2 regions of the Rathayibacter rubneri genome follow, and region 2 is predicted to be linked to the other one. Evidence: predicted binding sites of a transcription regulator. Region 2 holds the regulator's gene; the other holds the start of a gene.

Region 1 (12,619 bases), on a different contig from region 2:
TTCGGTTGAAGCTCACAAACATCGGAAGTCTGTCACTTACGAAGTGTGGTTGGCCGTTGCCCTCGACGACCCAAGCCGCACCTGGTCGTCCTCCGAGCAGGGCTGGCGCATCGACGGATGCCTACGGCGCAGATCTCTTCTAGCGCTCGAGTTCGGCTCGTTCCACCAGAGCCAGGTGGTGCGCCGGAAGTCCTCCGCTGCCATTGCCAGCAGCTTCGGCCCGTCGTCTACGTCTACGATCTACAGAACTCCGAAGTCTGTAACTCTGTATATATGCCCTCGTCGGTCTTCTTTGTCGCACTGCGCCCCCGTCTTGCAATGTGACCCACGGAGTTCGTGACTCTGGTACTTACAGACCCTGTCGTCCGGCGAGCTACAGACTTACGGACTCCGTAGTTCTACACATTCCAAAGTGTGGTTGACCGTTGCCCTCGACGACCCAAGCCGCACCTGGTCGTCCTCCGAGCAGGACTGGCGCATCGACGGATGCCTGCGGCGCAGATCCCTTCTAGCGCTTGAGTTCGGCTCGTTTCACCAGGGCCAGGTGGTGCGCCGGAAGTCCTCCGCTGCCATTGCCAGCAGCTTCGCCCGTCGTCTACGTCTACGATCTACAGAACCCCGAAGTCTGTAACTCTGTAGAGGTGCCCTCGTCGGTCTTCTGCGTCGCATTGCCCCCCGTCGAGCGATGCGACCTACGAAGTTCGTGACTCTGGTACCTACAGATCAATGTCCTCCGACGAGCTAAACACTTACAGACTCCGTAGTTCTGAACCTTCCGGAGTTCGGAACTCTTACCGCAATCGGACTGACGTCTCCGCATGCCTGCAGCTGCGGTCAGTGCGCGAATGCCGTCGCCAGTTCGCCCCAGTGGGTCGTGGAGCGCGGGGAGAGTGCGCCGCGTTTCATCGTCAAGACGGGTCCCTTGCGGATCCCGGCGAGTCCGAGGCCGACGGCGGAGCGGCCGTGGCGCTTGGTCACGGCGTCGATGGTGGCGCCGAGGCCCTTGGTGTCGAAGGCGGTATCGAAGACGTCGAGGAAGGCGTGGGAGTTCTTGGGGGAGAGGTTGGTGAGGATGACGCCGGCCCGGACGTACCGCGCTCTCTCGCGCAAACGCGGCCGCAGCGTGCCGATGGCGGCCTTGACGATCGCTACCGGGTCGTCGGTAGGGACAGGGAAGCCGGCGAGGCCGCCTGCGGACTCGTAGGGCGTGTCCGCGAACGGCGACGTCGACGCGAACACGCTCATCGTCTTCGTCACCGACTCCTGCGCACGGAGGCGGTGCGCGGCGCGTTGCGCGTAGACGGAGAGCACCTGCTCCATGTCTGCGATCGTCGTCACGGGGGTGGCGAAGGAGCGGGAGAAGATCAGCTGGTCGCGGACGGTGCGGGCAGCTTCCAGGGGGATGCAGTCGATGCCGCGCAGCTCGTAGACGGAGCGCTGCAGGACGACGGAGAACTTCTTCCGGATAAGGGCGGGGTCCGCGTCGCGGAGGTCGCGGATGCTGTGGATGTTCAGTTCCGCGAGTCGCTTCCCGGTGCGGCCGGCGACGCCCCACAGTTCGGTGACGTGCTGGGAGGCCATGAGCGTGTCGAGCTGCTCGGGGGTGTACCAGTCGGTGTCGCAGACGCCGCCGAGCGCGGGGTGCTTCTTGGCGCCGCCCTTGTTGACGAACTTCGCGAGGGTCTTGCTGGGTCCGAAGCCGACGCAGACGGGCAGGCCTACGTTTCGGGCGACGGCGGCGCGCATGGCGCGGCCGATTTTGGCTCGCTCGGCAACGTTGCCGTCGATGCCGAGGAAGGATTCGTCGATGGAGTAAACCTCTTGCCAGGCGGAGTAGCGGCCGAGGAGTTCCATGACGCGGGCGGAGAGCTCGCCGTAGAGCTCGTAGTTGCTGGAGCGGGCGATGACTTCTGGGAGGCGGCCGGAGCGGATGAGGGGTTCGATCTTGAACCAGGGGGTGCCGTTCTCGATGCCGAGCTGTTTGGCCTCGTCGGAGCGGGCGACCACGCAGCCGTCGTTGTTGGAGAGGACGACGACGGGCCGGCGCTGCAGCTTGGGGTCGAAGAGCCGCTCGCAGGAGACGTAGAACGAGTTCACGTCGACCAAGCCGATGCGCCGCTCAGAGCGCACGATGCAGGTGGTGCAGGCAGACGGTGACAACGCCCCACACTTGGAGGTCGCTGAGCTCCTGGACGTGGATCGGCGGGTATTCGGGGTTCTCGGCGCGCAGGGTCACGCCGCTGGGGGAGAGCTCGAGGCGTTTGACGGTCAGCTCGCCGTCGAGGATCGCGACGACGACGTTGCCGTGCTTGGGGGTGAGGGAGCGGTCGACGACGAGTTCGTCGCCGTCGCTGATTCCGGCGCCGATCATGCTTTCCCCGGAGACGCGGACGATGAATGTCGAGGTCTTGTCGCGGATCAAGTGGTCGTTGAGGTCGAGGGAGCCGTCGAAGTAGTCCTGCGCGGGGGAGGGGAACCCGGCCGCGACTGCTTCGCCGGCGACGAGGAATGCAAGCGTCACGGTGTCCAGTGAGGGGATCGAGATTCGCTCCACGATCGCCACGCTCATCCAGCCACCTCCGCACTATTCGAACATGTGTTCGATATTGGTTGAGTGTAGGTCGGGGGGTCTGACAATCCCTCCGTGCTGAGTGGTTCTGCGGGACGGCGGGGGAGTGGTCGGGCGCGTCGAGGCCGATCGAGCTTTGTCGGCTCCGCGGTTAGGCGGCGACGGAGGACCACCAGAGGGAGCCGGGGGCGAGCATGCCGGTGCGTCCCCAGTGAAGGGCTTCTCGGTGATCGCCGCGGCCGGCGGCGTCGCGGGGGTAGAGAGGCCACACACGTTCCCCAGAGGAGGAATCCTCGAAAAGAGGGCGGCTCGTGACGTGTGGGCGTCGAGGGCGTTCCCTTGGTGCGGAGGAGCGGTAGGCGAGTTCGGCTTGCCACCACGCCCAGACTTCGCGTTCGATGCCGTAGCGGTAGGCGCGGTCCTCGAGCAGACCGTCGACGCCGAGGACTCGGGCTGCGGTGGTGCGCAGGTCGCGAAGGGATCGTCTCCACCCATCGATGTGCTTGACGATGAGCCGGTGGCTGCGCAAGCGAGAAAGGCTTGTGGCGGCTGTGCGGGCCGTCACTCCGAGCATGCGGGCGGTGCTGTCGACCGTGACAGATGCTTCGCGTCCCAGCAGCGCGTAGACCTTCCCCGCGAGGTGTCCAAGACCTGAGCGGGTGAAGAGGTCGTGGCGTGCATCGGTGAGGTCCTTCTCAAGCAGGTCAAGGAAGACCGCGCGTTCAGAGAAAACCTGGCCGGGGGGGCGGGGGTTATTAAATGGTTGTGTCCGGACTGTGCTCGGGGTTGTGGAAAAGGTGCCGGTCAAGCGCCATTCGCTCGCGTTGCTGCCATCGGCACGGGCGACGAGCTGGACGTAGCCGTCCTCGCGGAGGGTCCGGAGGGCGCTGGCGGCTGTGGTGCGGCCGAGGCCGGAGAGCAGTGCGAGATCTCGGACGGAGGCAGCGACGGTGCGCTTTCCGGTGTGGAGGGTGAGGTAGGCCAGGGCGGTGAGGATTGTCCGCTCGGAGGTCGCGCGCTCGGTGCGACCCCATCGGCCCGGGTGCGCGCGGAACCGTTCGAGAAGGTTGCTGACGGCGGCGACGATCCCCTCGAGCTCCGTCAGATCGCGAGGCTCACGCGGGGAGGGCAGCACGGCATGCAAGGCCGCGAACTGAAGCGCTTTCTCCCACTGGCGGCCAAGTCGATCGGCGGCCTCGTGACGCGCTCGAGGGCGGCGGCTCCCGCGACCGGTGTTTTTCGTGCGGTAGTGCTCCATGCCGGGAGCGGTCTGGGCGGCATGCTCGACATCAGTCATCGTCCAGCCCGCGTGCGCGGCCGAGAGCAGGCACATGAACGCGGTCCACGAGGGGTTGGCGCCACCATCGGCCGTGGCCATGTGAGCGGCGCCTGCAGCGCTCAGTGCACGATGAGTGCGGTGCTGAGAAACAACGGCGCCCTGAGTCGGGGCAAAGTAGCGGCGGCCGGAAGGCGTCGCTTCCAGAGCGGCCGCGACCGCAACCAGCGAGGCCGGCAACACAATGGGATCCAGCAGATCCTCGACGCGGCCGCGGAGGATCCTCGACACGCTGCCATCGCGGTGAGGAGACTGCGGAGGGCGTGCAGCACCCGTGCGCGGGTTGTGCAGCATGCCGTGATCCAGCGTGCTGAAGTTCGCCTTGGCAGCGATCGCCAACCGGTCGACTTCGGCCGCGGCAGCACCGCCACGGACTCCGACCCATAGGTGGCGCCCTCCAGTTCCGGAGGACTCGCACACCACGTGAGCAACCTGATGGGCGTCGAGCACGACGGAGAGCGCGTCGCAGTCATCGGCGGCCTGCTCCATCAGGTCAGGGTCGACCCCGTGCGAGTCCTTGCCGTCGAAGTCGAAGCAAAGCAGCCGGAAGACGCCGGCGTCGTCCGCGAGGTAGATCGCCCAAGGGGTGCTCGGAGCGACGGGCGAGACCCGGAACGCCGTGGGGTACGCGTTCTCGTCCAGGCGCCCGTAAGCGTCGCGGCGCATCGTCCGCACGGTGTCGCGTGGGCTCAACCGACGGGTCAGCGACCACGCATCACCGTTGAACGTCGGCGAACCGTTAGGGCGCGCCGAGAGATCCATCATTGAATCTCCCAGCCCGTCGTGTAATCTTTCGGGCATAGAGAAGCCTCCCGTGAGGGTGGTGACTTGATTAGCTCGAACCCCGGGAGCCTGGCAGCAATGGGGGAGCGGGCTACGAAACTTGGTGAGGCCCGCTTCGGCGGGCCTCCTTCGTTTAAGCGGCTGTCGTGCGCGCCTCCTGCGGGATGGGCAGTTCGTTGTCGTGGTTTCGGCGGGGACGCGGCGCGTACTCCGGCATACCGAGGGACTCCGCCGCGAGGGCGGTGATGTACTCGCCGTAACTCAGCCCAGCGGCTGTCGCGTTGGCCTTGATGACCTCTGCAAGAGGCACCGCGGGTTTCGCCATGATGGGGACTCGCTGTCCCTTGCTCGGTCTAGCCATGGGCAAAATCATCCTGCGATTCCGTTAACGGAAACGTTAGGACGACGGTGTGTCGCCAAGTCGACGCGCTGTACCAGCCGTTCGAAGGTCGATTCGAGGTCCTGCCCGTCGACTAGGTGATCGAAGGACAGCAGCCGGAACCATCTGATGGCAGCTGTCAGGTCGGTCACCCGTGGCGCGCTCGGCGCGACGGGGGAGACGGGGAACGCGGCCGGGCAGGGGCTTTCGTCCATGCATCCGTGCGCGTCCCGGCACATTGCAGCACGAGAGCTCAATCGCCGTGTTACCACCCGCAGCGACGCAGAGATGTCACGTGCTAGCACGTAGGCGCGGCGGCGTATTGGGACTTCCGTGAGGAGATCGCTCATCTTCCGTCCCCTCGATCTAGCGGCTACCACTGATTTACAACCACATTTTACGTGGTCACGACCCTACCGCGTCGGTAGGGCGACGAGCACGAGCCCTCGGCCGCGGCGTCAACCCACCCTCGGAGCCAGGAGGCGACGCTCGACGTAGAGCGCTCGGCGTCGACGTTGTACTTCCAGGCGTGATCAGCTCCTGCCGATCCCTGAAAGCGTCGCCGTGTCGGGATGCTAGGCGACGGGGGCGAGCGGGATCTTGCGATCGCCGCCGAATGGACGACCAAGATCGGCACCGTGACCGATTGCGCCCAGTCCAGTCGAGCCAATCGAGGTTGATCGACCCCCTCAGTCCGACGATCGAGGTCAGCGCCACGACTGGATGCATAGCACGGCTCTATTTGTCGGGGTAATGTGCTTCTGTGAGTACGGGGAACAACTCAGGAGCTCAAGCAATCGGCGGCAGCGAACCAGCCGCATTCGACATACGCAGAACATTGGCCGTCTTCCACGAGCGTCGCTGGCTGGTGATCCGCGCGCTGGTCACTCACGGCCCGGCGACGTGCGATGAGCTCGCTGAGGTGACGGCGCTTCCGCCGACCTCGATCCGGCCGCCGCTGCGGGTCTTCAAGGAGCTGGGCCTGGTGGACATTCACGAGAACTCGGGGCGCGCACACACCTATGAGGTCAATCGTGCCGAGCTGCACGCAACCTGGACCGCCGCGTGCGCCGACCTTTTCCCTGAGGAGCTGTGCGCCTAGAGGCCGACTTCGGGCCGGGGCGCATCCGAGAACATGTTGGCCTCACTCTGGGCGAACAGCGCCTTGATGAACGCCTTATCCGCCCGATAGAGCACGGTTCGGCCCGGCCGATCAGCGACGGGGGTGTCAACGATGACCGCTCCCGCGTCTTCGAGCTGCACAAGGTGACGGCGCACGGTCTCGGCCGTTTTCTCCGGCACCTGCTTGCGGATGGGGCCGAAGTAGGAGCCGCGCTCGGGCTGATCGAGGTGAAGCAGAAACCACAGGATGCGGTGGTTGATCTCGTCCCCAATGACACGTATCGCCACTTTCACCCCGTCAGGTATCGGCATGGGCGAGGAGTCGGGCATGCACCAATGATGGCGCACTAAGAAACAAAACCCTCGCAGCGTTCTGTACACCCTAACACGCAGCTTGGTTGCCACCACATCTAGCGTGGTGACTAACTCGAAAAGTGATTAGGCTCGTGGTGGCGAGCCAACCTCGTCACGACGAGGGGAAACAGCGTGACCGGAACAAGGCTGACGCCGATCGCAGGCGCAGTAGCACTGTCGCTCTGCGGACTCGCGGCCTGCACGGCGAGCACGGAAGCCGCACCGGCCGACATCAGCTCATCGCAGGCGGTTTCTGCGGCATCGACTCCTGCGCCGCCGACAACAACGACGCCGAGCGCCGCTCCTACTGAGGCGGTGCCGAGCGATGCGGAAATCACCCAAGACGCCTCTGCGGAGACTTCTACCACCAGCCTCGCGACCGACGCGGTGACCGCGTTCTGCCGGCCGACCCTGAATTACGACACCTGGATCAGCGAGCTGTACCCGTTCCTGAGCCAGCAGGCCGCAGTGGCCTACGAGACAGTCGACCCGGCGAACGTGCCCTGCACGACCCTGACGGGCGCTGCGTCGGTCCGGGACGGGGACGGCGCCTTCACGATGCGGATCGTGGTTCCCACGGATGCGGGGGAGTACTCCGTGTACGTCCACCGCACCGTCGAGACAGGTCATTGGGCTGTCGAGCAGATCACCCCCTTGGCGTCGGAGTAGCCCGGTGGCGAAGGAGGGAATGGGGGTTCTCGCGGCGGTCCTGGCACCGCTTCTCGCGATCGCACTGCTGCTGTGGCTGTTGTTCTTCGGCGCCGCCGGAGACGCCAACGCGGCATGCCTGCCTGGGGGAGGACCGGTGAACGTGTCCGCGATCCTCGCGGACGCGAAGGTCGGCGCCTACGGGCACGACCAGCTCGTCAACGCCGCGCTGATCGTGAACGCGGGAGCCGCGAAGGGCCTCGGCGCCGATGGACAGATCCTCGGCGTGCAGACGGCGATCGGGGAGTCCTCGCTCGTGAACATCAACTACGGGGACGGTGCGATCAACCCGGACGGCTCGGTCGCTGACTCGATCGGTCTGTTCCAGCAGCAGTCGAGCTGGGGCACCTTCGAGCAGCGCATGGATCCCACGGCCTCGGCTGGCTTCTTCTATGACCGCCTCATGCAGGTCGAAGGCTGGCAGTCGATGGAGCCCTCGATCGCGATCAACAAGGTGCAGCGCAACGCCGATCCGAACCACTACACGAAGTACCGGTCCGACGCCGTGGCGATCATGATCTACCTCAACGGCCTCGGCAGGAGCACGACCGCATTCACGGCGACCACCGCCGCAGTCGGCGTCCCGTCGACGCCCACCGGCACCGCGCCCGCGACTCCCGCGCCGGTCGGTGGATGCGTGGCCGTCTCCGGTGACGCGCAGGCCCTCGCGGCCGGGCTCGTCACGGCGATTGAGGAGGGGCGGCTGCGCCTGCTCGAGGACCGCTACGCGCAGCAGATCCGCGACATGGCCGCGGGGACCGCCAAAGAGAACTGCGGCATCGACGTGCGGATCCTCCAGGTGATCACTATCGCTCTGAACACGTTCCCCTCGGTCGGCGTCTCGGACCTCAACCGCCAGTGCACCGGTTCGCTCCTCGGCGCCGGCACCGGCTCCTCGCACTGGATGAACGGTGGCGGGAACGCGGTCGACTTCTTCTCCTTCGACGACACCGCAACGACTGGCTGCGATCCGAACGCGCTCAAGCTCCTCAGCGTCCTCGACCCCCAGGTCCCGACGGGCTCGCGCGCCGGACAGATCCAGTGCCGCTCGACCAGCTACGAGCACATCACCCAGTTCACGGACACCCCGAACCACCTGCACTTCGACGTCGCCTATGCCGACGGACCCCTCACCACCGGATAACCGGACAACTTCGGAGCCCCACCAGGCGGAACCGAACACCCCGCACCACCACCACACGAAACGGAGCACTTCATGTCCGCACTCGCTCTCACCACCGAGCTGATCACCGCCGCCGGCAGCCTCGGCGCCGTCGTCCCCGACCCAGGCCCTGGAGGCATGCCTCCCGGGTTCGAGGCCTTCACCACCACCATGGGCTGGGCCAAGTGGGTCGGTCTCGGCGTCGCCGTCGTCGGCCTGATCGTCCTCGGCGTCACTATGACCGTCTCCGCCCGCCGCGGCGAGGGCGGAGAGATCGGCGGCTGGCTCGGCCGCCTCCTCGTCGGCGTGATCGTCGTGTCCGCCGCGTTCCCAATCGTCGGCTTCCTGATGGGTGCGTAGCGTCCGAAGGACATAGACCGCACCACCAACGAAAGGCATGACGTCATGAGCGACACGGAGCAGCGCAACCCGTTCACCAGGCGAGGTTTAATCTTCGGAACGATCATCGTCGGGATCCTCGTACTGGCCGGGATCCTGGTCGCCGTCACGTCTCTGGGCGGAGGCGACGGGCAGAACACTCCCGTCGCCTCCGCGACACCTACCGCTTCCGCCACAACCGAGATTCAGGCAGACGCCGCGAGCGTCTGCGAACTACCCGGCTACGACGAAAGCGGCACTCTCACCGCCGCACCCGTCACCGAGTGGACCATCGTCGGCACGATGGCCGCCCCCTCCTCGGACACCGCCGGCCCCGGCGTGATCGAGGACGACGGCCTGCGCAGCTGCTACGCCCACACCGTTGAAGGCGCACTCTTCTCCGTCGCAAACCTCTGGGCGATGGGCACGGACGGACGCCTTGCGGACCCTGTGCTCGATCGCCAGACCGCACCCGGAGCGGGGCGTGATGCGGCGATCGCCGCGGACATTCCACAGAGCAATACCGGCGGCAGCGTGCAGATCGTCGGCTTCCGCGTGAGCTCGTACACCGCTGACGAAGCCACGATCGACATCGCTTTCCGCTCCAACGCCAATCAGCTCCTCAGCTTCCCCGCTCCCGTGCAGTGGGTCGACGGCGACTGGAAGTCGGTCCTGACCGATGACGGTCAGCCGCCCTTCCGCCCGTCGGCGTTGCAGAACCTCGGCGGCTATATCCCTTGGACAGGTACCGAATGACAGTGACCCCACCCGCAGGCGAAGCCTGCAAGCCATGGGACGTCGTCTGCTGGTCATCAGAAGGCATCGGCAACGTCGTCTCGCAGGCATCGAACGATGCGCTGCAGCAGTTCGTGAACAACATCTTGGAGGGCTACGGCAAAGCGATCGTGTCGCTCGGCACGCTTTGGGTGAATGTTCCCTCCCCGGTGACTGTGGTCGACCGGGGAGGCGGCGTTAACGGCGGTGGAGCGCCGCCGGTGCCGGAGGCGTTCGAGACGATCCTCGGCTACGTGACGTGGGTCACCGCCGGTCTCGCGGTCATGTCTCTGATCGTTGCCGGCGTGATGATGTCCGCTCGACGCCGCTACGGAGATGGCGAAGCGCACCTCGGACGCATCGGCGTCATCCTCCTGGCCGTGATTATCCTGTCCTCCGCCTCCGCTCTCGTGACCGGGTTCCTGCCGCTGGCAATGCATTTGAACGAGTCCTCGAGCGTGGTCGGCTGGGTGCAAGGGCAGCTCGAGTGGTACGCCGGCGGTCTCGCGATCCTCTCGATCCTCGTCGCCGCAGGCCGCATGATCTGGACTCAGCGCGCGGCCGAGCTGCGCACCCTCGCCCGGTCCGTGCTGACGCTGATCGCTGTGGCCGGAGCCGGGCTCGTCGTGATCCGCCTTGCCACTCAGGCGGGTGATGAGTTCTCCGTCTGGATCCTCAACCGTTCCACCGACTGTGACGTCACCAACGGCGAGAGCAACTGCTTCGGCACGAACGTCTTCGCGATGATCTCGCTGACCGCCACCTCGGGCATCGGACTCATCGGCCTGTTCCTCCTCGGGATCCTCGCGGTCCTGATGACCTATATCCAGGTCGCGCTGATGATCTTCCGCGGCGCGATGCTCGTCGTCCTCGCGGGGATCTTCCCGATCGCCGCGGCTGCGACGAACACCGAGATCGGGCAGCAGTGGTTCAAGAAGACGATGGCTTGGACTCTCGCATTCATCCTCTATAAGCCCGCTGCGGCGATCGTCTACGCGATCGCGTTCCGGATGACCGGGACCGACCTATTCAAGTCGGACGGGACGGGGCTGTTCCAGATCGTCACCGGTCTCGCGCTGATGCTCATCGCGCTCGTGGCTCTGCCCGCGCTGATGCGATTCCTCGTCCCCGCGGTCTCCTCTGTCGGCGGCAGCGGGGGAGGGGCAGGCCTGCTCCTCGGCGCCGCCGCGGTAAGCGGCGCTGGCGATATCGCCACCGGTGCGATCCGCTCCCGCGCCGGTGGCGACAGCGGGGGAGGTGGGGGAGCTCCAGGCGGTAGCGGCGGATTCGGTTCGGCGCCGACCGGAAGCAACGCCTCCGCGGGCAGTACGGGATCGCCCGCTTCGGCTTCCGCTCCTGGCGGCGCGAGTTCCGCCGCCGGCGGGGGAGCTGCAGTCGGCGGATCGGCCGGTGGCGCAGCGACATCGGCAGGTGTCGCTGCAGCAGGCGGCGGAGCTGCCGCGGCCGCGGCTGGCGGTCCTATCGGAATCGGCGTCATGGCGGCGAGCAAGGCCGCTGAGGGAGCGAAGCAAGCAACGGGAGCGGTCAAGGCCGCGACAGAGGACGCCACCGGCGGCAACGGGAGCGGGAACTGATGACCACCACGACTCCCACCCGCAGCGCTGAGGCGCCGCGGACCTACGGCAACTGGCGCCGCCCGCAGACTGCGGGACTCGGCGGCCTCGGGCAGCTCGCCACCGGGGTGCTGTTTCTCGGCATCCTCTCCTCGATCATCGCGTCGATGTTCTCGGGACTTGGGGCCGCGCTGATCGTCGCCGCGATCTTCGGCGGGATCTTGCTGACGGTGTCGGTGAAGGACAAGCACGGGCAGAGCGCCCTCGGAAGGACGGTGAATCGCGTGAACTGGATGCGCACGAAGGCCAAGGGAGCGAACATCTACCGTTCCGGCCCCGCGGGCCGGGCGAAGTGGGGCACGTTCCAGCTCCCGGGACTTGCTGCGGCGTCGCAGCTCTCCGAGCACGAGGACTCGCACGGGCGCCGGTTCGCTCTCGTGCACGTCCCCTCGACCAAGCACTACACCGTCGTAATCGCCACGGAGCCGGACGGCGCCGCGCTGGTGGATCAGGAACAGGTCAACAACCAGGTCGCGGAGTACGGCATCTGGCTCTCCAACCTCGGAGACGAGCCCGGCATCGAAGCAGCCTCCGTCACCGTCGAGACTGCCCCCGACACAGGCACGCGGCTGCGGTCGGAAGTCGAGGGGTCGATGGACCCCGACGCACCGGAGTTCGCTCGAGCGATGCTCTCGGAGGTCGTGAGCAGCTACCCGGTCGGGTCGGCCACGATCCGCGCCTACGTCGCGATCACGTTCTCCTCGCTCTCTCGCATCGGCGGGAAGCGCCGCAACGCGAAGGAGGTCGCCGCCGACCTCGCTGCCCGCCTGCCTGGCCTGACGACGAGCCTCGCCGCGACCGGTGCGGGCGCTGCGCGGCCGCTCGGCGCTCAGGAGCTGTGCGAGGTGATCCGGGTCGCCTACGACCCCGCCGCCGCCGTCCTGATCGATGAGGCCCGCGCCTCCGGCGACGTTCCGGAGCTGTCCTGGACCGACGTCGGCCCCGCGGCCGCGGAGTCCCGGTGGGACTCGTACCGGCACGACGGCGCCGTGTCGACGTCGTGGACGATGACCTCCCCACCGCGCGGAGTCGTGCAGTCCGGGATCCTCGCCCGCCTGCTCGCTCCGCACCGCGACGTCGCCCGCAAGCGCGTCACCCTCCTCTACCGCCCCATCGACCCGGCCCGCGCCGCGGCGATCGTGGAGGCGGACCTGAACGCGGCGCAGTTCAACAGCTCCGCGTCCACCAAGCCCACCGCCCGCTCAACCCTCTCCACCCGCTCCGCCCAGGCGACCGCGGCGGAAGAGGCGGCCGGCGCCGGCCTGCTCAACTTCGGCCTGATCGTCACCGCGACCACCACCGATCCCGTGCATGAGGCCGACGCCCGCGCGGCGATCGACTCGCTGACCGCCGCGGCGCGGCTGCGGGTACGGCCGGCGTTCGGATCGCAGGACACCGTGTTCGCCGCCGGCCTGCCGCT
Region 2 (15,954 bases):
GCAGCACCACCCGAGCGCCCGCGCTCCCCGACGAGGGGGCGCGGGCGCTCCGTCGTCCCGGGCACGCCCGACCGCCGCGCACAACGCCCTCCGACACACTCCGTCACGCCCGGTCACACCGCGTCACGCGCCTCGACGGCGCAGCGGAGGCGTTCCTACTGTGGACCCCGGAGCGCCACCCGGCGCCTGGAGCGACAGCCGAGCCCGGCACCCGCCCCACCGATCACACACTGTGGAACGGAGGGCCTGCTGTGCCGTCGACCCGCTCGGAGACCTCTCCGGACACGCACTGTCCGACTCCGGTCCCCTTCTCCTTCGAGGTCTACCCGCCTCGCACCGATGCGGCGACCGCGGCCCTCGTGCGCACCGTCGACCGCCTCGCCGAGGCCCGCCCCTCCTTCATCTCGGTCACCTACGGGGCGGGCGGCTCGTCGCGCCGCGCCTCCCTCGAGCTCCTCCGCCACATCCGGCGGCACACCTCCGTCGAGGCCCTCGCCCACCTGACCTGCGTCGGGTCGACGGCCGCGGAGGCGAGTCGGCTCGTGCACGAGTTCCTCGAGGCGGGAGTCACCCGCTTCCTGGCTCTGCGCGGCGATCCTCCGGCGGGCACCGCGGACGGCGAGACGTTCCTCGGCGAGCTGGGCAGCGCGGCCGAGCTGGTGCAGCTCATCCACCGCGTGCAGGCCGAGCGCGAGCCCTACGGGGCGGTCGCCGTCCCGGGGTCGTCGGCGCTGCGAGTGGATCCGGCGTCGCGCCCGCGCGCCCAGGTGGCGGTCGCGGCGTTCCCCAACGGGCACCCTCGCTCGCGGTCGTCGTCGCAGGACATCGACGCGCTCCTCGCGAAGGAGGCGGCGGGGGCGTCGTTCGCGATCACGCAGCTCTTCTTCCACCCCGCCGACTACGTGCGCTTCGTCGAGCGGGCGCGAGCCGCCGGCGTGCGCATGCCGATCATCCCGGGGGTGATGCCGGTCACCAGCCCCGGCCGCCTCCGCCGGATGCTCGAGCTCAGCGGGGAGGACCTGCCCGCCGAGCTCGCGATCGCGCTCGACGTCGAGCCCGACGACGAGGCGCGCGCTCGGATCGGAGTCGAGCACGCGGCGGGTCTCGTCCGCACGCTCGTCGAGTCCGGAGCGCCCGCCGTCCACCTGTACGCCTTCAACCGGCACGAGGCGGTCCTCGCCGTCCTCGCCGAGAGCGGCCTCCTGGCCGCCACTCCCGCCCCGACCACGACCCTCATCACGGAGAGAGCATCATGACGACGACCGCACCCGACTTCCCGACCGGAACGATCCTGGGCTACCCGAGGATCGGCCGCAGACGCGAGCTCAAGAAGGCCGTCGAGGCGTTCTGGAGTGGTGCCGCGTCGGCCGACGAGCTCGAGCGCGAGGCCGCGGGCCTGCGCGCGGCGACGCGCGAGCGCCTCGCCGCTCTGGGGCTGGGCCGCACCGACTCCTCGATCCCGGAGGCGCACTCCTTCTACGACCAGGTGCTCGACACCACGGTCGCCGTCGGCGCGATCCCCCAGCGCTTCGCCGATCTCGTCGCCGACGGCCCGCTGGATCTCGCCGGCTACTTCACCCTGGCGCGCGGGGACGGGGAGCGCGCTCCGCTCGAGATGACCAAGTGGTTCGACTCCAACTACCACTACCTCGTGCCGGAGATCGGCCCCGAGACGTCGTTCTCGCCCTCGGACGACCGCCGGGCGCGAGAAATTGAAGAGGCTCGGGACGCCGGCTTCACGACCCGCCCCGTGCTCGTGGGACCGGTGACCTACCTCCTGCTCGCGAAGCCCACGGACGAGGCCCCTGCCGGGTTCTCGCCCCTCTCCCGGCTGGCGGATCTCCTCCCGGTCTACGTCGAGCTCCTGGCGCGGCTGCGCGCGGCGGGCGCCGACTGGGTGCAGCTCGACGAGCCCGCGCTGGTGTCCGAGTCGGTCGAGGCGCGGAGAGCGGAGGTGCTCGCTGCGGTCCGGGAGGCGTACCGCGTCCTCGGCGGTGCGGTCGAGCGCCCGGCACTGTTCGTCGCGGCTCCCTACGGCGATCTCCGCGACGCCCTGCCGGTGCTCGCCGCGTCGGCCGTCGAGGCCATCGGCATCGACCTCGTCAAGGGATCGGCGCCGGCACCGACCCCGGGGCTCGAGAGCACGGTGCTGGTCGCCGGCGTCGTCGACGGGCACAACGTGTGGCGGGGCGACCTCGCGGCGGCCCTCGAGACGGCCGAGGGGCTGCGACCGCTCGCGGGCGGCCTCGCGGTGTCCAGCTCCACGTCCCTCCTGCACGTCCCGCACGATGTCACGGACGAGCCGGATCTGGACCCGCGCCTGGCGTCCTGGCTCGCGTTCGCCGATCAGAAGGTCGGGCAGATCGCCGTCCTCGCCGAGGGGCTCCTCGCGGGTGCGGCGGCCGTCGAGCGGCCGCTCCGCGAGGCGACCGCGGCGCTCGAGGACCGCCGCTCCGCTCCCGGAGTGCGCGACGGCGCCGTGCGGCAGCGCGCGGCACGACTCACCGCCGACGACCACCGCCGCGTCCCCTACGAGGAGCGCGTGGCGGCGCAGGAGGAGTCGCTCGGTCTCCCGGTGCTCCCCACCACGACGATCGGCTCCTTCCCCCAGACCCGGGGGATCCGCACGGCGCGGGCCGCGCTGACCCGCGGCGAGCTCTCGCACGAGCAGTACGTCGAGCGCATGCGCGACGAGATCCGGCAGGTGGTGACGCTGCAGGAGGAGATCGGCCTCGACGTGCTGGTGCACGGGGAGCCCGAGCGCAACGACATGGTGCAGTACTTCGCCGAGAACCTCGACGGGTTCGCCGTGACGCGCAACGGCTGGGTCCAGTCCTACGGGAGCCGCTGCACGCGTCCGTCGCTGCTGTGGGGTGACGTCTCGCGCCCCGCACCCATCACCGTCGAGTGGTCGAGCTTCACCCAGTCGCTCACCGAGCGGCCGGTCAAGGGCATGCTCACCGGTCCGGTGACGATCCTGGCGTGGTCCTTCGTCCGCGACGACCAGCCGCTGGCGGACACGGCCGTGCAGGTGGCGCTGAGCCTGCGCGACGAGATCGCCGATCTCGAGGCCGCGGGCATCCGCATCGTCCAGGTCGACGAGCCCGCCCTCCGCGAGCTCCTGCCGCTCGAGAAGGCGGATCAGCCGGAGTACCTCGAGTGGTCCGTCGGGGCCTTCCGGCTCGCGACGGCAGGAGCCCGTGCCGCAACGCAGATCCACACGCACCTCTGCTACTCCGAGTTCGGCGTGGTCATCGACGCGATCGACCGGCTCGACGCCGATGTGACGAGCATCGAGGCTGCGCGCTCCCGGATGGAGGTCGTCGTCGACATCGAGCGCTCGGGCTTCGCCCGGGGCATCGGCCCGGGCGTCTACGACATCCACTCCCCGCGGGTGCCGGGCGTCGAGGAGGTCTCGGACCTCGTCGGAACCGCGCTCGGCTCCATCCCCGCGCGGCAGGTCTGGATCAACCCGGACTGCGGCCTCAAGACGCGCGGATACGACGAGACGGTCGCATCACTGCGCTCCCTGGTCGCGGCGGCGGCCGAGGCGCGCCTCGCGCTGGCGGAGGCGGTCGTCTAGCGGGGCTCGGAACGACGAAGGGGGCGGACGGCGCGCAGCCGTCCGCCCCCTTCGCCGTCGGCGCTCAGACGGAGCGCAGGACCGCGACGATCTTGCCGAGCACCTCGGCCTCGTCGCCGAGGATCGGCTCGAAGTTCGAGTTGCGGGGGAGCAGCCAGGTGTGGCCGTCCCGCTGGCGCAGCACCTTCACCGTGGCCTCCCCGTCGAGCATCGCCGCGACGATCTCGCCGTTCTCGGCAGTGCGCTGCGACCGGACGACGACCCAGTCGCCGTCGCAGATCGCGGCGTCGATCATCGACTCGCCCACGACCTTGAGCATGAACAGCTCGCCCTTGCCCACCAGCTGGCGGGGGAGGGGGAACACCTCGTCGATCTGCTGATCCGCCGTGATGGGGACTCCGGCGGCGATCCGCCCGACCAGCGGCACCATCGCGGCGTCGCCGACCGTCACACTCGACTCGAACGAGCCGTCGTCCTCGGTCGAGCTCGGCACGTCGATGAGGATCTCGAGAGCGCGCGGGCGGTTCGGATCGCGGCGGAGGTAGCCGCTGAGCTCGAGCTGGTTCAGCTGGTGCGTGACGCTCGAGAGCGAGGCGAGGCCGACCGCGTCGCCGATCTCGCGCATGCTCGGCGGGTAGCCCCGGCTCGAGACCGAGCGCTGGATCGCGTCGAGGATCGCGAGCTGCTTCGCGCTCAGGTTCTTCCGGCGGCGTCCGGTGCCCTGCTTGGCCTTGGCGGTCTGCGCGTCGCTCACGTGATCCTCTCTCGGCGCGCACCCCGCGTGCGCGCCCGCCCGGGTTCCGGTCGACCGCCGATGTCGGTGGTCGCTGCTGTACTACCAGCGGGCTCTCGAAACTGTATCCGGCAAGGGTTCCCGTTCGAAACATTCGTTCGAGTGTGTCGCGCGTTCTCGGCAACGGATACGACGCGACAGGCTCTTGCCTCCCGCTTTCTTCGAAGATATATTCGGAACAGAGGTTCGGGGCGGCCTCCCGGCCGAGGTCCGCCCCGAATCCCTGCTGAAAGGAGCGATCCCCATGATCGATCAGCACACCCACCAGCACCGCAGCGCCGTCCTCGACGGTGCCGAAACGCAGCGTCCCGCCGTCGTGCGCACGCGACTCCGGATCACCCGCCGCGGCCGTGCCGCCCTCTCCGTCCTCGGAGCGCTCCCGCTCATCGCCGGCGCCTTCGCGTTCGGGCTCAACGGCGGAGGAGCGGTCGCCTCGGGCGAGACCTCCGACGTCGAGTTCCAGTACGTGACGGTCCGCGCGGGGGAGTCGCTCTGGTCCCTCGCCGAGGAGATCGCGCCCGACAGCGACCCGCGCGACGTCGTCTCCGACATCGTCTCGCTCAACCAGCTCCCGAGCGCCGGCCTCGAGCCCGGTCAGCGCCTCGCCGTTCCCGGCGCGTACGAGCTGGTCCGCTGAGCGGAGCGTCGGGGCGACTCCACGGCGGACCCTCCCGTCTCGATGGGCGCCGCTACCATTCCCTGGTGACGACTCTCGACGACCTTCCTCTCCGTGACGATCTCCGCGGCAAGCTGCCCTACGGCGCCCCGCAGAAGATCGTCCCCGTCGCCCTCAACGTCAACGAGAACACGCACCCCGTTCCCGACGACGTCATCGCCGACATCGTCGAGCGGGTGTCCGTCGCCCTGCGGACCGTCAACAGGTATCCCGACCGCGAGTTCCGGGAGCTGCGGGACTCGCTCGCCGGCTACCTCGGTCACGGACTGACCGCCGACAACCTCTGGGCGGCGAACGGCTCCAACGAGGTGCTGCAGCACGTCCTGCAGGCCTTCGGCGGACCCGGACGCTCGCTCCTCGGCTTCGCGCCGACCTACTCGATGTACTCGATCCTCGCCTCCGGCAGCGGCACCGAGTGGATCCCCGCGCCCCGGCAGGACGACTTCGAGGTCGGAGCCGACCACGCCGCGGAGCAGGTCCGCCGTGCGCAGCCGGACATCGTCTTCCTCTGCGCGCCGAACAACCCGACGGGCACGCCGCTTCCGCTGGCGACCATCGAGGCCGTCTACGACGCGACCCCCGGGATCGTCGTCGTCGACGAGGCGTACGCCGAGTTCGGCGGCAGGGACGCCGACACCGCCCTCAGCCTGCTTCCCGGACGGCCCCGGCTCCTCGTCTCGCGCACGATGAGCAAGGCCTTCGCCTTCGCCGGTGTGCGCCTCGGCTACCTCGCCGCCGACCCCGCGGTCGTCGACGCACTGCGGCTCGTGCGCCTCCCGTACCACCTCTCCGCCCTCACTCAGGCGGCCGCCACTGCCGCCCTCGCGCACGCCGACGAGATGCTCGCGATGGTCGGCGACATCATCGAGCAACGAGATCGGATGGTCCTCGGACTCCGCGAGCTCGGCTACACGCCCCACGCGACGGGCAGCAACTTCGTCCTCTTCGGCGGGGTCGCCGACCCCACGGCGACCTTCGAGGCGCTCCTGGCGCGCGGCGTCCTGATCCGCGACGTCGGGATCGCCGGGCACCTGCGGGTGAGCGCGGGCACCGAGGAGGAGACGACGGCGTTCCTCGAGGCGCTCCGCTCGCTGCCGGCACCCGACGCCGACCCGGCGACGGCGCTCGCGCACGAGTAGCTCCGGCCCGCGGAGGGGCGCGGGGCGGCGAATAGACTGGTTGCCATGACCTCCCCGAGCGCCGCATCCGGGCGCACCGCCTCCCTCAGTCGTGCCACCAGCGAGTCGAGCATCGAGCTCTCGATCGACCTCGACGGCACCGGCGTCGCGGATCTCGAGACCGGCGTGCCCTTCTTCGACCACCTGCTCACCGCCTTCGCGAAGCACTCGCTGACCGACCTCCGGGTGCGCGCGACGGGCGACGTCGAGATCGACATCCACCACACGGCCGAGGACATCGGCATCGTGCTCGGCACCGCGATCCGGCAGGCGCTGGGCGACAAGAGCGGCATCTCGCGGTTCGGCGACGCCCTCGTCCCCCTCGACGAGGCCCTCGTGCAGGCCGTCGTCGACATCTCCGGACGCCCCTACCTGGTCCACAGCGGCGAGCCGGAGGGCTTCGCCCTGCACCTCATCGGCGGCCACTTCACCGGCTCCATGGTCCGCCACGTGTTCGAGGCCATCGCCTTCAACGCGGGTCTCACCGTGCACGTGACGGTGCTCGGCGGCCGCGATCCGCACCACATCGCCGAGGCGGAGTTCAAGGCGTTCGCCCGTGCCTTCCGCCAGGCGAAGGCGTTCGACCCGCTCGTCGCGGGGGTCCCCTCGACGAAGGGCGCCCTGTGAGCGGCCGCCCGTCCGTCGTCGTCTACGACTACGGATCCGGCAACGTCCACTCGGCGGTCAAGGCGCTCGAGCTCGCCGGCGCCGATGTCGAGCTCACCTCCGACCGCCGGAAGGCGCTGGAGGCCGACGGCCTGCTCGTACCCGGGGTCGGCGCCTTCAGCGCGGTCATGGACGCGCTGACGAAGGCCCGCGGCGGCGAGATCATCGACAAGCGGCTCTCGGGAGGCCGCCCGGTCCTCGGGATCTGCGTCGGCATGCAGGTGCTCTTCGAGCGCGGCGTCGAGCGCGGTGTCGAGAGCGAGGGGCTGGGCGAATGGCCCGGCACGGTCGACCTCCTCCCCGCCGAGGTGGTCCCGCACATGGGTTGGAACACCGTGCAGGCGCCCGCCGGCTCCGTCCTCTTCGACGGCATCGCCGACGAGCGCTTCTACTTCGTCCACTCGTACGGTGCGCGGGAGTGGTCGCTCGACGTCATCCCTCCGTTCCCGGCTCCCGCGGTCACCTGGTCCGATCACGGCGGGCCCTTCATCGCGGCGGTCGAGAACGGTCCTCTCTCGGCGACCCAGTTCCACCCCGAGAAGTCGGGCGCGGCGGGCCTGCGGCTGCTCTCCAATTGGCTGGGCGGGCTCCGCACGAACTAGGATCGGCCGGTGGTCGGCGCCGCTCCCGGTGAGCGCCGCCTCTGCACCAGGGCTCCCGAGACTGAGGATGACGATGAGCGAGTTCACCAAGGCCCCGGGCCTTGTCCTTCTCCCCGCGATCGACGTGGCCGGCGGCAAGGCCGTCCGCCTGACGCAGGGCGAGGCGGGGACCGAGACCAACTACGGTGACCCGATCGACGCGGCCGGCGACTGGGCCGACCAGGGCGCGGAGTGGATCCACCTCGTCGACCTCGACGCCGCCTTCGGCCGCGGCGACAACCACGGGATCATGAAGAAGGTGATCCGCCAGGTGAAGGGCGTCAACGTCGAGCTCTCGGGCGGGATCCGCGACGACCGCAGCCTCGAGTCCGCGCTGAGCGCCGGTGCGAAGCGCATCAACCTCGGCACCGCCGCTCTCGAGAACCCCGAGTGGGCCGCGAGCGTCATCGCGCAGTACGGCGACCAGATCGCCGTCGGACTCGACGTGCGCGGCACCACGCTCGCCGCCCGCGGCTGGACGAAGGAGGGCGGCGACCTCTGGCAGGTCCTCGACCGCCTCGAGGAGGCCGGCTGCACCCGCTACGTCGTCACCGATGTGACGAAGGACGGAACGCTGAAGGGGCCGAACCTCGAACTGCTCGAGCAGGTCATGGCGCGCACCCGCCGCCCGGTCATCGCCTCCGGCGGCATCTCGAACCTCGACGACATCGCCGCACTGCGCGACCTCGTCCCGCAGGGCCTCGAGGGCGCGATCGTCGGCAAGGCCCTCTACGCCGGAGCGTTCACGCTCGCGGAGGCGCTGGATGTCGCGTCCGAGTGACGGACGCCCGCTCCCCTCGCATGTGACGGACTCCGCCGGCACCCCGTGGGCCGGCCGGCACTTCGCGCCCAGCGCGGGGGGCGAGGACGACGGCCGAGCGCCGGAGCTCCTCTCGCGCGCTCTCGCCGACTTCGGCGCCGACTCGCGCGGTCCGGAGGCCGTGGTCGACGCCCTGCGGGAGTCCCGGCTGCTGATCCCGCTCGTCGCGCACCTCGGCGAGGAGGGCGACGAGGTCGACGGCCTGCGGACCGACAAGACGCAGGAGCTGTCGATCGTCACGGTCGCCGGGCCCGACGGACGCAGCGTCCTCCCGGTCTTCAGCAGTGTCGAGACCATGCGGCGCTGGGACGCCTCCGCGCGCCCGGTGCCCGTCGACGGCCGTCGAGCGGCATTGGCCGCGGTGGCGGAGTCGACGGAGGTCCTGGTGCTCGACGCCGTCTCGGACCACGAGTTCGCCGTGCGCCGACCCGCGGTCTGGGCGATCGCCGAGGGCGCACCGTGGCGCTCGAGCGCCGAGGATCCCGAGGTGCTCGCCGCTCTCCGGGCGGCGGCCCGGGGCGAGTCGACCGTCGTGTCGGTCGATGTCCGGGCCGGAGACCCGCGTCAGCGGCTCCAGGGACCGGAGATCGTCGTGGTGCTCGCCCTCGTCCCCGGGCTCGACCGCGAGGCGCTCGGCGCCCTCGTGGCGCGGCTGGGGGAGCGGTGGTCCGCCGACGAGATCGTCGCCTCGCGGGTCGACTCCCTCTCGGTGCAGCTGGCTCCCGCCCGCTGAGTCAGGTGACCGGGCCGGTCCACTTCTCGCCCGGGCCCTTGCCGATCGGATCGGGGAGGGGGGACGCCTCGCGGAACGCGAGCTGGAGCGTGCGCAGTCCGTCGCGCAGGCTCCGGGCGTGCATGTCGCTGATGTCGGGAGCTCCGGCGGTCACGAGCCCCGCCAGCGCGTTGATCAGCTTGCGCGCCTCGTCGAGGTCGACCTGGGCGTCCGGCTCGTCGGCGAGGCCGCACTTGACGGCGGCAGCGCTCATCAGGTGCACGGCGGCGGTCGTGATGATCTCCACAGCGGGGACCTCCGCGATGTCGCGGGCGGCCTCCACGTCGGAGGAGTCGTCGGCGTCGCCGAAGCGGCGGACGTAGTCGTCGTCGTACTGGGCCATGGGTCCTTCGTTCGGTGGATCGGGCCCGTGCCGGGGCCTCGCGGAGGGGCCCCGAGCGGCGAGCGCATCCGCTCTGTCGCCCGGGCCGGGATTCTGCTAAGGTGATGCGGGCTCCGAGGCATGTCCTCGGTTCGAAAGTGGAGATTCTCCCACCCGCGCTTGACCGCTTCACTAGGTTACCGGGTCTGAAGCACTCCGCCCTCGGCAACGAGGGCAGGGCTGCGGCACCCGAGCGAAACCTCGGAGGCCGGGTCGCAGGGTGCGAGCACGTGCACGAGCACGTCAGGAATCTCCTCTCTCGGGATGCGCCGGATCAGAATCCGGCAGCAGAGCAGCTACTCACCGAGATCAGAGGAGAAACGCAATCAGCGATCCCCGTACCAACGACCGAATCCGCGTCCCCGAGGTCCGCCTCGTGGGTCCCGCCGGAGAACAGGTCGGCGTCGTGAAAATCGAGGTCGCCCTGCGACTCGCGCAGGACGCAGACCTGGATCTGGTCGAGGTTGCTCCCAACTCCAAGCCTCCCGTCGCCAAGATCATGGACTACGGGAAGTTCAAGTACGAGCAGGCCCAGAAGCTCAAGGAAGCCCGTCGCAACCAGGCGAACACGATCCTCAAGGAGGTCCGTTTCCGCCTGAAGATCGACAAGCACGACTACGAGACCAAGCGCAAGCGCGCCGAGGGCTTCCTCAAGGCCGGCGACAAGGTCAAGGCCATGATCCTGTTCCGCGGTCGCGAGCAGTCCCGCCCCGAGATGGGCGTCCGACTCCTGCAGCGCTTCGCGGAGGACGTGTCCGAGTTCGGCCAGGTCGAGTCCACCCCGACCATCGACGGTCGCAACATGGTGATGGTCATCGGCCCCCTGAAGAACAAGTCCGAGGCCAAGGCCGAGGCCAACGCGGTTCGCGCGGCTCGCCGCGAGGCAAACACCCCTGAGGAATCGGCCGAGGCCGAATCCGTCTGATACTTCGCCGCCCCGGTCTCGGGGCCGGTGGACGCCCTGCTCGCGGGGCACCGGTTTCGCCCCGCTGATGCGGGTGCGACGTGACAAGGAGAGAACATGCCCAAGATGAAGACCCACTCGGGTGCCAAGAAGCGCTTCAAGGTGACCGGCTCCGGCAAGGTCATGAAGCAGCAGGCCGGTATGCGCCACAACCTGGAGTCCAAGTCCAGCGTCCGCACCCGCCGTCTGAACCAGGACCAGGTCCTCGCCCCGCAGGACGCCAAGGTCGCCAAGAAGCTTCTCGGTCTGTAGCCCACTGCCGCGCAGTCCGCTGCGCCGCGTGGTCCGCTACTGCACCGACCCGGATCGATAGGAAGAAAAAGAAATGGCAAGAGTCAAGAGGGCGGTCAACGCCCACAAGAAGCGTCGCGTCATCCTCGAGCGCGCGTCGGGCTACCGCGGCCAGCGTTCGCGCCTGTACCGGAAGGCCAAGGAGCAGGTCACCCACTCCCTCGTCTACTCGTACCGCGACCGCCGCGCGAAGAAGGGCGAGTTCCGCCGCCTCTGGATCCAGCGCATCAACGCCGCCTCGCGTGCGAACGGCCTGACCTACAACCGCTTCATCCAGGGCCTCGCCCTGGCCGGCGTCCAGGTCGACCGCCGCATCCTCGCGGACCTCGCGATCACCGAGCCCGCGACCTTCGCCGCCCTCGTGGCGACCGCGAAGAACGCGCTGCCCGCCGACACGTCGGCGCCCAAGGCCGCCGCGTAGTCCGCACGGACGCTCCCGGAGGGGGTCCCGACCACTGGTCGGGGCCCCCTCCGTCGTTCCCCGCGGCGGCTTCGGGGAGGGCGACGTGTCGCCGGGGCGGCCGACGGCGCCGCCGATAGGCTCGCCGCATGCTCGACAATCCCCGTTCCCCTCGCGTCCGCTCCGTGGCGAAGCTGACCCGGCGTCCCGCGCGGCAGGAGACGGGTCTCTTCCTCCTCGAGGGTCCGCAGGCCATCGCGGAGGCGCTGCGCTACCGCCCCGAGCTGCTCGTCGAGTCGTTCGCGACTCCGACGGCTCTGGAGCGCCACCCCGAGATCGTCGCAGCCGCCGAGGAGGCGGACGTCGAGATCGAGTACGTGACCGAGGACGTGCTGGACGCGATGGCCGACACGGTCACTCCGCAGGGCTTCGTGTCCGTCTGCCGTCAGTTCCCCGTGTCGCTCAAGGACGTCGTCGCCTCCGAGCCGCGACTCGTCGCGGTCCTCGAGGAGGTGCGCGACCCCGGCAACCTCGGCACCATCGTCCGGGCGGCCGACGCCGCGGGTGCCGACGCCGTCGTCCTGACCGGCCGCTCCGTCGACCTGTACAACCCCAAGGTCGTCCGCTCGACGACCGGATCCCTCTTCCACCTCCCCGTCGCCGTCGACGCCGAGCTCGCGGACGTCCTCCAGCGCCTGCGGGCCGTCGGCCTGCGCTCGGTCGCGGCCGATGTGAAGGGGGAGGACCTGCTCGAGGTGCGGGCCCGCGGCGATCTCGCCCAGCCGACCGTCTGGGTGTTCGGCAACGAGGCGCGCGGTCTCGAGGACGCCTCGCTCGAGCTCGTCGACGGTGTCGTCGCGGTGCCGATCTACGGCGCGGCGGAGTCGCTCAACCTCGCGACGGCCGCGTCCGTCTGCCTGTACGAGAGCGCCTTCGCGCTCCGTTCCTGAGAGCGGGCGACGACCGCCTCGGGTCGGAGCGCACCCGCAGGGGGCCTATTAACCTCTGATTACGAAAACGCTCATGATTTGACCGACCCATTCGCGTGTGATTCTCTGGCCGAATGGAAGCAGCTGTGCAGGACGATCGCTCGTCCGCTCCCGTCGGAGCACCCCTCGTCGTCCTGGACGGCGTGCAGAAGCACTACGGGGAGTTCCAGGCCCTGAAGGACATCGACCTCTCCGTGCACCGCGGTGAGGTCGTCGTGGTCCTCGGGCCGTCCGGCTCCGGCAAGTCGACCCTCTGCCGCACGATCAACCGACTCGAGACCATCTCGGGCGGGACGATCTCGATCGACGGGCAGAAGCTGCCGGAGGAGGGCAAGGGGCTCGCCGCGCTCCGCGCCGACGTCGGCATGGTGTTCCAGTCCTTCAACCTCTTCGCGCACAAGACGATCCTCGAGAACGTCACGCTGGGCCCGATCAAGGTCCGCAAGCTCTCGCGCAAGGCCGCCGAGGCCGAGGCCCAGGCGCTGCTCGACCGGGTCGGCGTCGGCCACCAGGCGGGCAAGACCCCGGCTCAGCTCTCGGGCGGGCAGCAGCAGCGCGTCGCCATCGCCCGGGCGCTGGCGATGAAGCCCAAGGTCATGCTCTTCGACGAGCCGACCTCGGCTCTGGACCCCGAGATGATCAACGAGGTGCTCGACGTGATGGTCGGCCTCGCCAAGGACGGCATGACCATGATCGTCGTCACCCACGAGATGGGCTTCGCGCGGAAGGCCGCCGACCGGGTCGTCTTCATGGCCGACGGCGAGATCCTCGAGGACACCGATCCGGAGTCGTTCTTCACCGCGCCGCGCACCGACCGCGCCAAGGACTTCCTCTCGAAGCTCATCACCCACTGACTCCTCCCGCACCAGGAGGTGCGAGGGTGCGCGTCCGCACAGCACGCAGGACGCACGGCCCCGCACAGCATCCATCCGACGGATCGATCCCCACCATCACGGGGAGAGATCGGACATCGCCCGCTCCGGCGGGCCACACCCCAGGAAGGACGACCATGCGCACCAAACTCATGTTCATGACCGCCGGGATCGCAGCAGCGACCCTCGCTCTCGCCGGCTGCTCCGGCGGCGACTCCGGAACCGGCGACGCCGGAGCCGGCTCCGAGGGAAGCGGAGCGGCCTACGAGGTCGCGACCGACGTCACCCTCGAGGGCAGCCCCACCTTCGACGCCATGACCTCGGACGACACGGTCACCATCGGCGTCAAGGAGGACCAGCCCGGACTCGGCTACCTCGACGCCGCGACCGGCGAGCGCTCGGGCTTCGACATCGAGATCGCCAAGTGGATCGCCGCCTCGCTCGGCTTCTCCGAGGACCAGATCGAGTACACCGCGATCCCGTCGGCCAACCGCGAGGCGTCGATCGTGAACGGCGACATCGACTACTACGTCGGCACCTACTCGATCACGGACAAGCGCAAGGAGCAGGTCGGCTTCGCCGGACCCTACTTCGAGACGGGCCAGCAGCTGCTGGTCGCCGCGGACAACGACACGATCGAGGGTCCGGACGACCTCACCGCCGACACCACCGTGTGCTCGGCGACCGGGTCCACCCCGATCCAGAACATCCGCACCAACTACCCCGAGGTGAAGACCGAGGAGTTCGACACGTACTCGCAGTGCGTCGACGCCCTCAACGACGGACAGGTCGACGCGGTCACCACCGACGGCGCGATCCTGATCGGCTACGCGGCGCAGAGCCCCGACGAGCTCAAGGTCGTCGGCGAGCCCTTCAGCACCGAGCTGTACGGAGTCGGCCTGGCCAAGGACGACACCGCGCTGCGCGGCTTCATCAACGACATGTTCACCGAGGGCGGTGACACCTGGAGCGCGATCTACGACGAGACCCTCGGCGAGTCCGGCACCGAGGTCGAGCAGCCCGCGGTCGACGCGTACTAGCAGGCGGTCCCGGGCGGTGCTCTCCGCGCCGTCCGGGACTCCCGCTCCTCCCTCCCACCTCCCGATGAAAGGGCTCGCCGCATGGATGTTCTCCTGAACAACCTCGACGTGTTCGTCCCGGCGTTCGGCAACACGCTGTTGCTCTTCGCCGTCTCGCTCGTGTTCGCCCTCCTCATCGGCACCGTGGTCGGCGCCATGCGCGTCTCGCCCGTCCCGATCGCCCGCGCGGTCGGCACCGTCTACGTGAACACCGTCAGGAACACCCCGCTCACGCTCCTGATGTTCTTCTTCGCCTTCGGCTACCCGAAGCTCGACCTCCCCGATCTCGACTACACGACGCTCGCGATCTGCGCCCTGAGCCTCTACACGGCGACCTACGTCGCCGAGGTGCTGCGCTCGGGCATCAACACCGTGCCGATCGGCCAGGCCGAGGCGGCCCGCGCCGTCGGGCTCGACTTCGGCCTCACCATGACGCAGGTCGTCCTCCCGCAGGCCTTCCGCTCGGTGATCCCCCCGTTGATGAGCGTCCTCATCGCACTGCTGAAGAACACGACCGTCGCTGCGGGCTTCTCCGTCGCCGAGGCCGGCACGATCGTGCGCGAGCTCAACGAGCGCGGCGAGAACAGCCTGATCGTGGTGCTGTGGGTCGCCCTCGTGTTCGTCGTTCTCGTCACCGGCCTCTCGCTCGTCCAACGTCAGCTCGAGAAGAAGTGGAGGGTCGCCCGATGAGCTCCGTCCTCTTCGACAACCCGGGCCCCCGCGCCAGGGCGCGCAACCGCGCGATCGGGGCCGTCGTGATCCTGCTGATCGCCGCCTTCCTCGCCTTCGTCCTCTGGCGGTTCGCCGAGTCCGGCCAGTTCTCGGCCGAGAAGTGGCGCGCCTTCCAGTACCCGCTCGTCTGGCAGAGCATCGGAGCGGCGCTGGGCCAGACCCTCGCCGCCTTCGCGACCGCCGGGGTCGCGAGCATCGTGCTCGGACTCGTCCTCGCCGTCGGCCGCCTCTCGGACCGCCGCTGGATCAACGTCCCGGTCACGCTCTTCATCGAGCTGTTCCGTGCGATCCCCGTCCTCATCCTGATGATGCTGATGTACTACGGACTCCCGTTCGCGGGGCTCAAGCTCAGCCCCTACCTCGCCGTCGTCATCGCGCTGACGCTCTACAACGGCTCCGTCTTCTCCGAGATCTTCCGCGCCGGCATCGAGGCGCTGCCCCGGGGCCAGAAGGAGGCGGGCTACGCGATCGGCCTCCGCAAGGCGGGCGTCATGCGCCTGATCCTGTTCCCGCAGGCGATCCGATCGATGCTCCCGGTCATCATCGCCCAGCTCGTCGTCGCGCTGAAGGACACCGCGCTCGGCTCGATCATCACCTACAACGAACTGCTCTACTACGCGAAGTACCTCGGCAACCAGCCGAGCCTGGACAGCCCGATCATCCCCGCGGCCATCGTGATCGGCGCGATCTACATCGGCATCTGCCTCGCCCTCTCCGGCCTCGCGAAGTGGGTCGAGATCCGCACGAAGAGCAGCGGACGCCGCGGCACCGGGCACCCCGCCGCCCGCGCCACGACCGACACCGCACTGATCGCCGCACAGGACTGAGTCGATTCGCGCCCTCGCCCTCGGCGAGGGCGCCGCGGTCGGCTTTCCGACGTGGTGCGTTCCCGGGAGCGGGGTGCGTGCGGCTAGCGCGAATCGCTGGCACGCGATTCGCGCGTTCGCCTCGTCGAGACCGGCCGGTCGTCCGCCGCCCTGCTGGTCGAGCAGCCGCGGAGCGGCGTATCGAGACCCGCGTTCGCCCGCAGCCGTCGTGGTGGCGCGTCTTCTGCTCGAGCGGCGGCCTGCGGCGGAAGTCGGTTCCTCCGGCTGGTCCTGTCGGCGCCTCTGCTGG

The links. Region 2 encodes LexA, which represses DNA repair genes until DNA is damaged. Its sites were predicted from a motif close to TCGAACANNTGTTCGA; they were not measured.
Positions count from the first base shown of each region.
Region 1: NB037_RS02465 (LexA family protein) is a predicted target of LexA. The motif match lies at 2,589-2,604, and genes of this name have one in related genera.

Region 1 covers NZ_JAMRYM010000003.1:139,510-152,128, reverse strand. The annotation lists gene NB037_RS02470 (Y-family DNA polymerase) at 835-2,130, opposite strand; gene NB037_RS02465 (LexA family protein) at 2,120-2,569, opposite strand; gene NB037_RS02460 (hypothetical protein) at 2,721-4,670, opposite strand; gene NB037_RS02455 (hypothetical protein) at 5,058-5,417, opposite strand; gene NB037_RS02450 (helix-turn-helix domain-containing protein) at 5,906-6,169, shown strand; gene NB037_RS02445 (helix-turn-helix transcriptional regulator) at 6,166-6,519, opposite strand; gene NB037_RS02440 (hypothetical protein) at 6,676-7,212, shown strand; gene NB037_RS02435 (hypothetical protein) at 7,232-8,395, shown strand; gene NB037_RS02430 (hypothetical protein) at 8,468-8,773, shown strand; gene NB037_RS02425 (DUF8175 domain-containg protein) at 8,819-9,547, shown strand; gene NB037_RS02420 (TrbL/VirB6 family protein) at 9,550-11,160, shown strand; gene NB037_RS02415 (SCO6880 family protein) at 11,160-12,619, shown strand, end outside.
Region 2 covers NZ_JAMRYM010000015.1:19,474-35,427, forward strand. The annotation lists gene hflX (GTPase HflX) at 1-1, shown strand, start outside; gene NB037_RS05885 (methylenetetrahydrofolate reductase) at 360-1,256, shown strand; gene metE (5-methyltetrahydropteroyltriglutamate--homocysteine S-methyltransferase) at 1,253-3,583, shown strand; gene lexA (transcriptional repressor LexA) at 3,648-4,337, opposite strand; gene NB037_RS05900 (LysM peptidoglycan-binding domain-containing protein) at 4,621-5,013, shown strand; gene NB037_RS05905 (histidinol-phosphate transaminase) at 5,076-6,191, shown strand; gene hisB (imidazoleglycerol-phosphate dehydratase HisB) at 6,237-6,857, shown strand; gene hisH (imidazole glycerol phosphate synthase subunit HisH) at 6,854-7,498, shown strand; gene priA (bifunctional 1-(5-phosphoribosyl)-5-((5-phosphoribosylamino)methylideneamino)imidazole-4-carboxamide isomerase/phosphoribosylanthranilate isomerase PriA) at 7,572-8,318, shown strand; gene NB037_RS05925 (SseB family protein) at 8,341-9,090, shown strand; gene NB037_RS05930 (DUF1844 domain-containing protein) at 9,092-9,472, opposite strand; gene infC (translation initiation factor IF-3) at 9,837-10,436, shown strand; gene rpmI (50S ribosomal protein L35) at 10,533-10,727, shown strand; gene rplT (50S ribosomal protein L20) at 10,801-11,187, shown strand; gene NB037_RS05950 (TrmH family RNA methyltransferase) at 11,316-12,116, shown strand; gene NB037_RS05955 (amino acid ABC transporter ATP-binding protein) at 12,290-13,009, shown strand; gene NB037_RS05960 (glutamate ABC transporter substrate-binding protein) at 13,165-14,067, shown strand; gene NB037_RS05965 (amino acid ABC transporter permease) at 14,149-14,796, shown strand; gene NB037_RS05970 (amino acid ABC transporter permease) at 14,793-15,665, shown strand.